Prochlorococcus marinus XMU1406: one gene and its partner. The protein of the gene in region 1 binds, or shares a complex with, the protein of each later gene. Links are inferred from orthologs where the notes say so. Each region holds a gene or a part of one and is shown on either strand. Other genes may lie near its edges.

Region 1 (8,809 bases):
ATGATCTTTTAAATAAAAATACTGCTATTACTAAAATGCAACTGACATCATTTAAATTTAAGTATTTTTCTAGCAGGATTTTAGATATTATCGTTACTATTTTCATAACTGACTCATTGATATCAATTTTTGCTAATAGAAACGTTTTTTTATTCCCAATAAGGAAATTTTCATTTTTACTTTTAAATAATTTTCTTTTTATAAGAAAATTAGTCCTAAATCAAATGACTAAATCTCTAATTTACTCTAGTATTAAATAATATTCATGAATAATTATATATCTAAAGAAATGATAATTTATTTATTTAATGTAGTAGGTTTAGATGAATCATCTATTGAACTTGGCATAAAATTATCTATCAAAAATAATACTCCATTACCAATATTATTGTGGAGTTATGGAATGCTAACTATTGAAGAACTAGATAAGTTATATTCATTTTTATTTCAAAAAATGGATTAATAATTCTGTTATAATTTGTCCATATTTTAATAAAGAACAATTACAGTTTTAACTAGAGGAAATCAGGTATCAAGAAAATCTATAGAGAAGCTTGATTTATTACTATTAATACTAGAAACTATCGACTTAAATGGCATTCAGTCCCTTTACGCCTTATCAAATAGGCTTAATTTAAATAATGTTTTACCAAATAAAGTTACTATTTGGAAATTAAGGAACAATAATCCATTGAGAAAATCTTATGTTACAAACAATATTAAACTTAACGAATTCGATGCTTTAATTAGAATTACAGTTGAAATGTCTAAATATTTATATCCTTATATCAGAGAGATACTAAAATCTAAAGAAGATATTGAAGAGAATTCAGTTATTTGGAATGATTTTAATAAGAGATTTATTGAGTTGATTAAAGAGAGATTTAATATAGATACTATTAGAGTGAAAAAGCTTTTAAATCAAGCTGAAAATGATGAAATTATCACAAAATCTTTGCTTATTTTATCTTTTTGCATCTCAAATCAGGGTTATCAAAAGTTGAAGAATTTTCTATACGATTTTTAATATGATGCAAAATAAATTGTCATTTCATCAATCTTCGGCAAGTCTAGAAATAATCGGATTACCAGATTATTCCAATAATGAAAATAAAGATCAAATATCTATAATTTCTCAATGGAAATTAACCATAGTAGATAAACCACTTATTGAAGGCAAAATTGAACATTTAGGGCCTATTATGGATGCTTTTTATATTTATTCAAATCTTTTAATCAAAAGCGAAACCCCAATATATGAGTCTAAATTAATTGATATAAAAGCCGATAATCTTTACATACATAATATTGTGCTTAAGAGCTCTAAACCAAATGTAAATCCCTTAAATATAAAGATTGGGAATACATCTTTGACAGACACCATAAATTGTTTTGATCAATTAAATGAATCATCAAAAGTAAGAATAAAGAACACTGTGGTATCTAATTACATACCAAAAAAAGGAAGATTTGTTTTAAACAACAAATTAAAAATTTTGAATTTCATTATGCCGCCTTTTATTGCAATTTTCTCCTTAATTCTATGTTCCTCTACTTTTATTTATTTTTATAATCCTGTTGAAGATAAAGAAAAAAATGAACTAATAATTCCAGAATAAAGAGCCATTAGCATCTCGAATACAAACACGATATTATAGGTAAATTTCTTTTCAGAGTAATTCAAATTTATTCTTTGAGCTTTTATGTATGGCTGATTTAAACATACCAAATTTGAATATTAAATCTGATAAATATATTTTTAAAAAAAAATTAAATTTAAGAAGAAAATCTAAAAGAAGACTATTTACTGAATCTTTCATTTTGTTTATTTTAAGTATTTTATTAGTTTATATAAATTACTTAATTCCTAATAAAAATTTGCTGCTACAGAATTTACCTTCGACAATTAATAAATCTTTTTTATTATTAATTGATCTCTTTTCATATCTCTATGAAATATTTTTGGTGATTTTTATTTTTGCCTCTTCTTTAACTGCTCTAATCTTAATGTTAGGTTCTTTTTATAGGTTATTTAGAGTATCAAAGAGAAAGTCAAAACAAATAAGTTATAAATAATTTCAAATAGGTTGCATTAGGCCGCCACTTCCTGAATCAGAATCATCATCATCATTTTCTGTTTCTTCGCCAAATAATGCAAATATACCAAGTACAATTGATGAAAGAATAATTGATAAGGGTAAAATCGAAGTTTGGATTCCGACGTCTATATATTCACCCATAAAACAAATAAATTTTTATAAACCTAACCGAATTCAAACTGATTCGCGGATTTTAAATAATTATTTAATAATTTATTCTTTTTTCATAAAAAGTTCTTTATCGAAATTCTTTATTTCTCTTTCAAAAGATCCCAACCACAACATAAGTTGATCAATTTGATTTTGAATTTCAGTTGCACCTAAACCCCTTATAGTGATTATTGATAATTGTTCGCCTTCATTAAAATGAAATTTATTTTGAACACTACTTGCTAAAGAATTTTTAAGAATTTTAAAAGTAGAATTTTTTAATTTTGTTTCTATCAGGATGTTTGGCTTTTTGAGCTTTATCTTATTAAAACCACATTTTTTAGCTAGTAATTTTAGTCTCATTATCATAATTAGGGACTCAACAGGTTTGGGTAAGTTTCCATATCTATTCACCCAGTCTGTTGCTAATTCAGTTAATTCATCATTTTTTGAACATTCAGTAGCAGATTTATAAGCCTCAAGCTTCTCTTCCCTGTTTAATATCCATGTTGCAGGTATAAATGCATTTATTGGTAGATCAATTTGTGTGTCGTTAACTTCAGGTATTTCTTGCCCACTTATTTCTGAAATAGCCTCATGTAGCATTTCTATATATAAATCATATCCAATCGCATTAACCTTTCCACTTTGTTCTTCTCCTAATAAACTACCAACACCTCTTATTTCCATATCTTTCATTGCAAGTTGGTATCCACTTCCTAGTTCAGAAAAATCTTTTATAGCTTTCAATCTTTGTTTTGCAGCGTCATTAATCTTATTTATATTTGGATAAAATAACCAAGCATGTGCTTGTATACCGCTTCTGCCAACTCTTCCTCTAAGTTGATAAAGTTGTGAAAGGCCAAATTTGTGAGAATCTTCAATAATTATTGTATTTACTTTAGGGATGTCCAATCCACTTTCAATTATCGTTGTACATATCATTAGATCAACTTCTCCATTATTAAAAGCAATCATTGCATTTTCAAGCTCTGTTTCGTTCATTTGCCCATGAGCAACAATAAATTTTAAGCTGGGGAACATATTTTTTAATTTGTTTATAGCTTGATCAATATCAGAAATTCTTGGAAGAACATAAAAAATTTGACCACCTCTATCAAGTTCTTGATTAATTGCAGTTCTTATAACATCCATATCTATTTCAGATAAATATGTTTTTATTGATCTTCTTGATGGAGGAGGAGTATTTAATAAGCTCATTTGTCTTAGTCCAGATAAGCTCATATAAAGAGTTCTTGGAATTGGAGTTGCCGAAAGAGTTAAAACGTCTATGTTGGTTTTGATTTTTTTAATTTTTTCCTTTTGTCTTACTCCAAATCTTTGTTCTTCATCGATAACAAGTAGTCCTAAGTTTTTAATTTCTATTTCTTTTCCTAAAATTTGGTGCGTTGCTACAACTAAATCAATTTTGTTATTTTTCAAACCTGCATAGATTTCCTTTCTTTCATTAACAGTTTTAAATCTATTGAGTAATGATACTTTTATAGGGTAAGGTGAAAATCTATTATTTATCGTTCTCCAATGTTGCTGAGCTAGGATTGTTGTGGGTGCTAGTAATATTACCTGTTTGCCTGATGTAATAGCCTTAAAAATAGCCCGAACAGCTACTTCTGTTTTGCCAAATCCTACATCTCCACAAACTAGTCTGTCCATTGGCTTATCGCTTTCCATATCAGATTTTATTTCTTCTACAGCAGTAATTTGATCAGGTGTTGGTTGATAAGGGAATGATTCCTCTAATTCATTTTGCCAAGGACCATCTTCTGGGTAAATGTATCCCTTTAATTTTTCTCTCTTTGCATAAAGTTTTAAAATATCGACAGCAACTTTTTTTATTTGTTTCTTATTTTTCTCTTTTATTCTTTCCCATTCTGTTCCTCCTAATTTATTTATTTTTGGATTTATTTTTCCGCTTGATCTATACCTGTTAACACTACCAAGTTGATCAGCGGCAACACTTATCTTCCCGTCCTGATACTGAATGACTAAATAGTCTCTTGAATCTCCAGTTATATTTATTTTTTCTATTTTTAAAAATTTTCCAATTCCATGATTTTTATGAACTATAAAATCACCCGGACTAATCTTATTTACATTTATATTTGAATTTACACTTCTTTTTTTTCTTCTTATGAATACATTATTAAAAAGAGATTGTTGTGAAAATAATTCTTTATCTGTTATCAGGACAACCTTCCATATCGGAAGATAAAAGCCCTCGATTTCATAATTGTTTTTATTTTTTAAAATTAAAGGAGTTGAATTGTTAATTGACTTAAATGCTGCATCAATATCATTAGGATTGTTTAAGAAGTTTGCATTACATTCGTGCTCAAAAAGTAAAGTCCTAGTTCTCAATGGCTGAGCTGATAGTATCCATACTTTTTCATTATTTTTTATATTTTTATTTATATCATTGGATAATTTTCCTATATTTTTAGAATATGAATTTAATCTTTTATCGTTTAACAAAAACCTATTATCAATATTGACTTTAGATTCAAATTCATAAAATTTTATTAAATTAAAATTTTCTAATGAATTTAATATTTCGTCAAACTTTAAATGCAAATTAGGTTTGGCCTCTAAATTAATGTCATTACTTTTAAGGTTTTCATTTAATTCATACGCACAATTATCAAAATTACTTTCTGAATCTAGATACCAATTATTTGCAAATTTCTTACAATCTTCTAGTTCATCAATTACAAGAATTGTTTCCCTATCTATAAAATCTATTAAATTTGAGGGTTCATTTTCAATTATTCCTAAATAACGATCAAGATTATTTTTATTTATATCTTCTGAATTAAAAATACTGTTCTTAGATAAATTATTTAACTTATCTTTTAATAGCAAATCAAATCCAGCCTGTATTATTTCAATATTATTTATACTTTCTAATGTTTTCTGTGTATAGGGATCATATTCTCTTATTTTCTCAATTACATTATCAAAAAATTCTAATCTTATAGGAAATTCATTATTGACAGGATAAATATCTATTATTTCCCCTCTCCTACTCCAGAATCCTTCTGTTGAAGTAACATTGTCCTTCGCATAACCCAGCAAGGTAAGTTTATTTGCTAATTCTTGAATCTCTATTTGAACCCCTTTTTGCAAATCTAACTTTTTTTCAATTAATAAGTTTTTATTTATTAGATGAGGTTGTAGTGATCTCTCAGTTGATATAACAATATTAAGTTCATTTTTCTCTTTTTTTATTAATTTGGATAAAACAGTAAGCTGACTAAATTCAATCTCTTTGGATTTATTAATTGATGAGTATGGTAGATGTTCTGTTGGAGGATAATATAAAACTGCTTTATCATTTATACTTTCAAAATAACCAATCCATTTGTAGGCAATTTCTACATTAGGACAAATTAATAATATATTTTTTTCTTCTTTTTTTGCGATGCTATCTAAGATTATCGATTTCGCATATCTACTTGAACCAATAATATTTAATTCATTATTTTTTGAAATTCTTTTTATTAATTCAGAAGTAATTTGTGAGTTAGAAATATAATCAACTAAAGTATTTAAACTCATTTATAGTTATCAATCTTGATTACAAATATCCGATATATTATATTAGATTTTATAGTGATTGTGAATAATATTTGATGGATTCAGCCGCAATAAATTCTTTTATACCCACACTAGATCAAGTAGACAGTTGGTACGAAATTTTGACACTTTTACCCATATTAATTGTTCTAGAATTATTATTGTCGGCAGATAATGCTGTCGCACTGGCTTCTCTTACTAAATTCCTCGACAGTTCAGAATTAAGATCAAGAGCCTTAAATATAGGTATAACAATATCTTTATTATTTAGAATTATACTCATCATATTATCTAATATTCTTCTCAAGTTTATTTTTATTAGGGTTTTTGCTGGTTTTTATTTAATATACTTATTCTTCTCTAATATTTTTTTAAATTCAGATATAGAAAACGCTGAAAATGGTACAGATAATAAAAAAAATAATTTTAGGTTCTTAAGAGTTGTAGCACTTCTTTCAATTACTGATTTTGCATTTTCTATAGACAGTATTACTACTGCAGTAGCTATCAGCGATCAATACATATTAATTATATTTGGAGCAGTAATTGGTGTATTAGCATTAAGATTTACATCGGGGATTTTTCTAAAACTTCTGGATATATTTTCTAGATTAGAAACAGCCGGTTACGTAGCAATTTTAATTGTTGGGATTAAACTTTTACTAAATACGTTAATTAAAGAGTCTATTCTTCCTGACTATTATTTTTATATTTTGATTCTTTTTGCTTTCATTTGGGGATTCTCTAAAAAAGAATCTAAAACTTAATCTGAGAAATAATCACCTACCGTTGGTTTTAACTGTTGTATCAATTGATTTTTGCTAGATATATTTTTGCCTTCAAGTTTTGCTTCTAACAAAATAATCGGATCAGTTTTAGTTGAAATTATAATTCCTTCATTTTCTATGACAGCAAGAATAATTCCTGGTTTTGAATAATTGTTAATTAAAAGGTATTTTTCATTTTTAATTTCATCACTACTCAAAACTTTGATTTTAATTATTTTTAGGTTCTTACCTCTAAAAGTCGTATTTGCTCGTGGGTATAATGCTTTTATTTTTTTTGAGATTTTAAATGCCTCATTACTCCAAACCACTTTATAATCTGATTTTTCAATCATTCTTGCGTAAGTAATTTCTCTTCCAAGGGTATTTTGTTTTGTTAATTGAAAATTACTAATTTTATTAATATTTTCTTCGATTAAAGATGTAGCATTTAAAAATAAATTTGCAGATAAAATACTAAGTTTTTCAGATAGTGTATTTAAATTATCGTTATTATCGATTTTAATTTTTTCTTCCAACAATATGTCGCCAGTATCTAGTCCCTCATTCATTTTCATAATTCCTACACCCGTAAATTCATCACCTTTTATTAGGGACCATTGGATTGGGGCAGCACCGCGCCATCTTGGAAGTAATGAAGCATGAGCGTTCCAACAACCAAATTTTGGGATTTCCAATATCTCTTTTGGTAAAATTTTTCCGTAAGCTATAACAATAAATAAATCACAAGAAAGTGATTTAAGTTCATTTATAAAATCTATATTGCCCCTGATTTTTGCTGGAGTATAAATTTTTATAGATTCTTGCTCGGCAAAACTTTTTACAGGTGAGGAGATTAATTTATTTCCCCTAGATCTTTTCTTATCTGGTTGGCTTACTACTGCAATTACTTCGTGCTTAGATTTAATAAAAATATCAAGGCTTGCAATTGAATATTCAGGTGTTCCCCAGAATATAATTCTCACGCGTCACCAGTTATTGATAATTCATCTACCCATATATGTGGAGAAATTCCACTTGTTGTTACCTCCTGGCTTGATTCGATATTTACTATATTTTTCAAAAGATATTTGATATCCCCTGCTACAGTGGCAGATTCTATTGAGGTTTTTTTACCGTTTTTATAGAGCCATCCATCAAATGGAAGAGAGAATGAACCTTGACTTGCTCTGACACCTGCATGGATTGCATTTAATTCTTCAATATAAACGAATTCCCCCTCATAAGTAGAGTGAACTAATGATGTTTTTAGATCAGAGTTTCCCTCTGATCTCTCAACTACGATCCAATCAGGAGATACTGAGACTTTTGATCCTAGTCCAGCGTGGCCTGTGGGGACTGTTTTAAATATTCTTGCAGTTGATTCAGAATGTATAAAATTTTCAATTCTTCCTTTGTTAATTAAGCATAGTCTTTTGGTAGGAGTTCCCTCTCCATCAAATGGTGATGAAGAAATATTCTTTTCGTGAAGACCATCATCATAAATATTAAGTGCTTCTGTAGATAGCTTCTCTCCAATAGAATTTTTATTAGATAAGCTGACTCCATCTAAAATGCTTCTAGCATTAAACATTGAACTAAATGCATTTATGATTGTTAAAAAAGACTCTGGGGAAAAACATATTAAATATTTATCAGTTTTGATAGATGAATAATTTAAATGAGAAATTGTTTTATTAGAAGCGTCTTTAATACACGACTCTATATCTATATCATCAACTCCATATCCAAGTTTTACGGAACCTGAACTACGAGGTTTCTTATTTTTCTCTTCTGCTCTTGCATATAAATAAAGTGCAGCTTGACTTTTGGTATAACTCCGAAAGGCACCATCACTATTTGCATAAACTCTCTCATAAAAACTCTCAGATAGACCATTATACGGAACAGATTTTATGGATTCGTGGCTTTCTAATAGTTTTACTTCCGCTTCTCTTAAAAGAGTAAGTAATTTTTTTATTCCAACAGGATTTCTTTTTTTTGAGTCCTTAACTTCAATAGGATTCTTGGCTAGTGGTGAGAATTCTGTTCTTTCATTCTTATTGCCAAAATCTGATGCAATATTTGCTTGATTTAGGGCTTTTTTTATGCCAGATTCACTAATATCACTAGTTGTTGTAATACCAACTAAATTAGAATCGTTCCAAACTCTTATAGTTAAAATTTGCTTTTGTGATGCCT
Region 2 (3,496 bases), on another replicon or contig:
TTGCCCTCCGGTATCTGCATCCCTGCCTAATTCAAGATTTTTGGAGCGTATAAGACCATGTAAATGTAAATGTAAAAATTTCAACCTCATTCAGCAAATCCTCCGATGAACGGCCTTTAATACAAATAAGCTGAATTTCCCAAGGAAATATTAAGAAAGCATTATGATTCTAAAATTTTTTTATACTATATTTTTTAAAAAAGCAGTTATAGACTAATTTTATACCCATCTAAATATGACTTTCATTTTGCTGAGATAATTAAATTACAAAGAAATACAACAAGTATTTTCTTATTTTAGAACTTTTTTAAGATATTTTGCTGTATGACTAGTAGGATTTTTAGCTACATCCTCAGGTATACCTTCTGCAATAATTTCTCCGCCTTTATCCCCTCCATCAGGTCCTAAATCGATAATCCAATCCGAACATCGAATAACATCTAAATTATGTTCAATAACAATTACTGAATTACCTTTATCTACCAAACGTTGTATCACATCCATTAATTTATGTACATCATAAAAACTTAAACCTGTAGTGGGTTCATCAATCAAATATAACGTTTTTCCAGTAGCCCTCTTTGATAATTCTGTAGCTAACTTAACTCTTTGAGCCTCTCCTCCAGATAATGTAGGAGCTGGTTGACCTAATTTGACATATCCTAATCCAACATCTACCAAAGTAGATAATCTTTCAGCAGCTTGAGGTATAGCAGAGAAAGTTTCTGCAGCTTGTTCAACAGTCATCTCTAAAACATCAGATATATTAAAACCTTTATATTTAACTTGAAGAGTTTCCCTATTAAAACGAGCTCCTTTACATACTTCACATTGAACATACACATCAGGTAAAAAATTCATTTCAATAACATTGACTCCCTGGCCTTTACACGCTTCGCATCTTCCTCCTTTCACATTAAAACTAAATTGACCAGCTTGATAACCTCTTGCTTTTGCTTCTACTGTGGCAGTAAATATCTGCCTTATAGGATCAAAAGCACCTGTGTAAGTAGCAGGATTTGATCTAGGTGTTCTCCCAATTGGAGATTGATCAATAACGATAACTTTATCAATTGCTTTTATACCCTTTAACTCTTTTACACCTTGAGGAAAAGGAACTTTTAATCCTAATGAGTGACACAATGCAGGGTGAAGCAATTCATTTATTAAGGTACTTTTCCCACTGCCACTTACACCAGTTACAGAAACTAATCTTCCTAAAGGAAATTCCACAGAGATATTTTTTAAATTATTTTTAGAGCAATTATTTAAAATCAAACTTTTTTTTACGGATGATCTACGTTCTTTTGGAGTGGGAATCGACTTCCTACCACTAAGATAAGCTCCAGTTAATGATCTTTCTGAATTTAAGACATCTTGATAAGATCCTTTAGCAATAATTTCCCCACCATAAACACCTGCCCCTGGGCCAATATCTACTAAATAATCTGCGGATTTCATAGTATCTTCATCATGTTCAACCACAACCAAAGTATTTCCTAGGTCTCTTAAACTTTTTAATGTTTCTAATAATCTGTCATTATCTCTCTGATGTAAACCAATACTAGGCTCATCTAATACATATAAAACACCAGTAAGTCCTGCACCTATTTGTGTAGCCAATCTAATACGCTGAGCCTCACCGCCAGACAAAGTCATGGCTGGTCTATCTAAAGTCAAATAATCTAAACCTACATTTATTAAAAACTTCAAGCGTAAACGAATCTCTTTTAAAACCAACTCACCTATCTGCTTTTGTTTTTCTGATAAAGATATATTTTCCTTCTTTGTCTTCCCTAATCCCATGATTCGTTCGATATTAGTTAAGGTTTCAGAAACACTCGTAGAGGTTAAATCAGTTATGTTGTAAGGACCAAGTTTAACCGCTAAAGCCTCTGGTCTTAGTCTTTTTCCCGAACATGTCTTACAAGGTACCAATTCTAAATATTTTTCTAACTTTTGTTTAACTGATTCTCCATTAGCTTCATTCAATTGCCTTTCCAATATTGGTAAAATTCCCTCAAAAGGTCTTTCAAAACCACTAGAAGTTTTAAAGCGACTATCAGCTTGGATTAATATTGGTTTATCTGATCCTAAAAGTAGTACGTTTTTTTGCAAATCACTTAAATCCTGCCAAGGAGTTTTTAATTCAAAACCGTACGCTTGCCCTACAGAATATAGTAAAGAAAAATAGTAAGTATTATCTTTTTCACTCCAAGGAGCTATTGCAGCATAAACAGGTAATTTTTTATCTGGTATGACTCTATCAGCAGTAAATTTTTTTAGATAACCAATACCATGGCAATCTGGACAAGCTCCATATGGGCTGTTGAAAGAAAATAATCTTGGAGAAAGTTCCTCTACGATGGAACCATGAACAGGACATGCATAATTTTCTGAGTATAATTTCTCTCTTTCTAAATTAGGAGGAAGGTTTTCCCCTTTTTTAGGCACAACTTCTACTATTGCCAAACCATCGCCTCTTTTGAGACAAGTTTGCAAAGAATCATTCAATCTTTCTTGTATTCCTTCTCTTGCGATTAGTCTGTCAACTACTACCTCAATATTATGAATTTGATTTTTGTCTAGTTCAATACTATCAGCAAGTTCTCTTACCTCACCATTAATTCTTACCCTAGCAAATCCCTCAGCGGCTAATCCACTTATTAATTTTGTGTGCGTACCTTTCTTTCCCCTTACAACAGGTGCTAATAACTGGTACCTTGTCCCCTCTGGTAATAAAAGAATTTGATCAACCATTTCATCAATTGTTTGAGGCGCAATTGGAATTCCGCAGTGATGACAATGCGGCTCACCAGCACGGCCAAACAATAACCTTAAATAATCTTGTATCTCTGTTACTGTTCCAACTGTTGATCGAGGATTATGACTTGTAGATTTTTGATCAATTGAAATAGCAGGCGATAAACCCTCAATATTATCAACATCTGGTTTATCTACTTGTCCCAAAAATTGTCTTGCATATGCTGATAAACTCTCAACATATCTTCTTTGACCTTCAGCAAAAATCGTATCGAAAGCTAAAGAACTTTTCCCACTGCCACTTACACCAGTAAAAACTATAAATTTATTCCTAGGTAAGGAGAGGTCAATATTTTTTAAATTATGCTGACGAGCTCCTCTAATATTGATCGAATTACCTTCCTCAAAACAATTATTATTTTTTTTGACCATGTTTAAATCTAACTTTGATTTAAAGAAGTTATTATAGTGGAATTTTTTTTATTTTATGCAGCTGCCCTTTCAATAAGTCTAGAAGCGTAATCATTTGCTTCGCCAAAACCTCCCCCAATGAGTTCTACTAATTCATGTTTTCTTTGTTTTTTTGTAATTAATTTTGATATTGAAGTATAAGTTATTCCATTAATTACATTTTTATTAACTTTAAAGTGAGCTAATCCTGCAGCCGCTAGAAAAGGCTGATGGGTAATACATAAAATTTGTTGATCTTGAGAGATTTCTTTTATTAATTCAA

The links.
Region 2: the proteins of mfd (region 1) and uvrA are in contact, whole or in part, in a crystal structure (PDB 4DFC), measured with the Escherichia coli proteins. The link is inferred for Prochlorococcus marinus XMU1406 from one-to-one orthologs.

The regions. Positions count from the first base shown.
Region 1 is NZ_JAAORG010000001.1:863,507-872,315, reverse strand. What follows is about bases 2,113-6,201. They hold mfd (transcription-repair coupling factor), read right to left. Parts: upstream 5,826-6,201; coding sequence 2,313-5,825; downstream 2,113-2,312. Other genes in these bases: HA149_RS04990 (TerC family protein), read left to right, coding at 5,900-6,201; HA149_RS05000 (hypothetical protein), read right to left, coding at 2,113-2,240. Outside these bases: HA149_RS05020 (FAD-dependent monooxygenase), read left to right, coding at 1-260; HA149_RS05015 (DUF2949 domain-containing protein), read left to right, coding at 266-463; HA149_RS05010 (DUF3038 domain-containing protein), read left to right, coding at 503-1,027; HA149_RS05005 (DUF4335 domain-containing protein), read left to right, coding at 1,029-1,619; more of HA149_RS05000, read right to left, coding at 2,079-2,112; more of HA149_RS04990, read left to right, coding at 6,202-6,610; fmt (methionyl-tRNA formyltransferase), read right to left, coding at 6,607-7,593; HA149_RS04980 (TldD/PmbA family protein), read right to left, coding at 7,590-8,809. UniProt on the Escherichia coli protein: Couples transcription and DNA repair by recognizing RNA polymerase (RNAP) stalled at DNA lesions. Mediates ATP-dependent release of RNAP and its truncated transcript from the DNA, and recruitment of nucleotide excision repair machinery to the damaged site.
Region 2 is NZ_JAAORG010000003.1:572,247-575,742, forward strand. What follows is about bases 92-3,496. They hold uvrA (excinuclease ABC subunit UvrA), read right to left. Parts: upstream 3,196-3,496; coding sequence 292-3,195; downstream 92-291. Other genes in these bases: HA149_RS09495 (AAA family ATPase), read right to left, coding at 3,249-3,496. In the rest of the region: HA149_RS09485 (glycosyltransferase), read right to left, coding at 1-90. UniProt on the Escherichia coli protein: The UvrABC repair system catalyzes the recognition and processing of DNA lesions. UvrA is an ATPase and a DNA-binding protein. A damage recognition complex composed of 2 UvrA and 2 UvrB subunits scans DNA for abnormalities.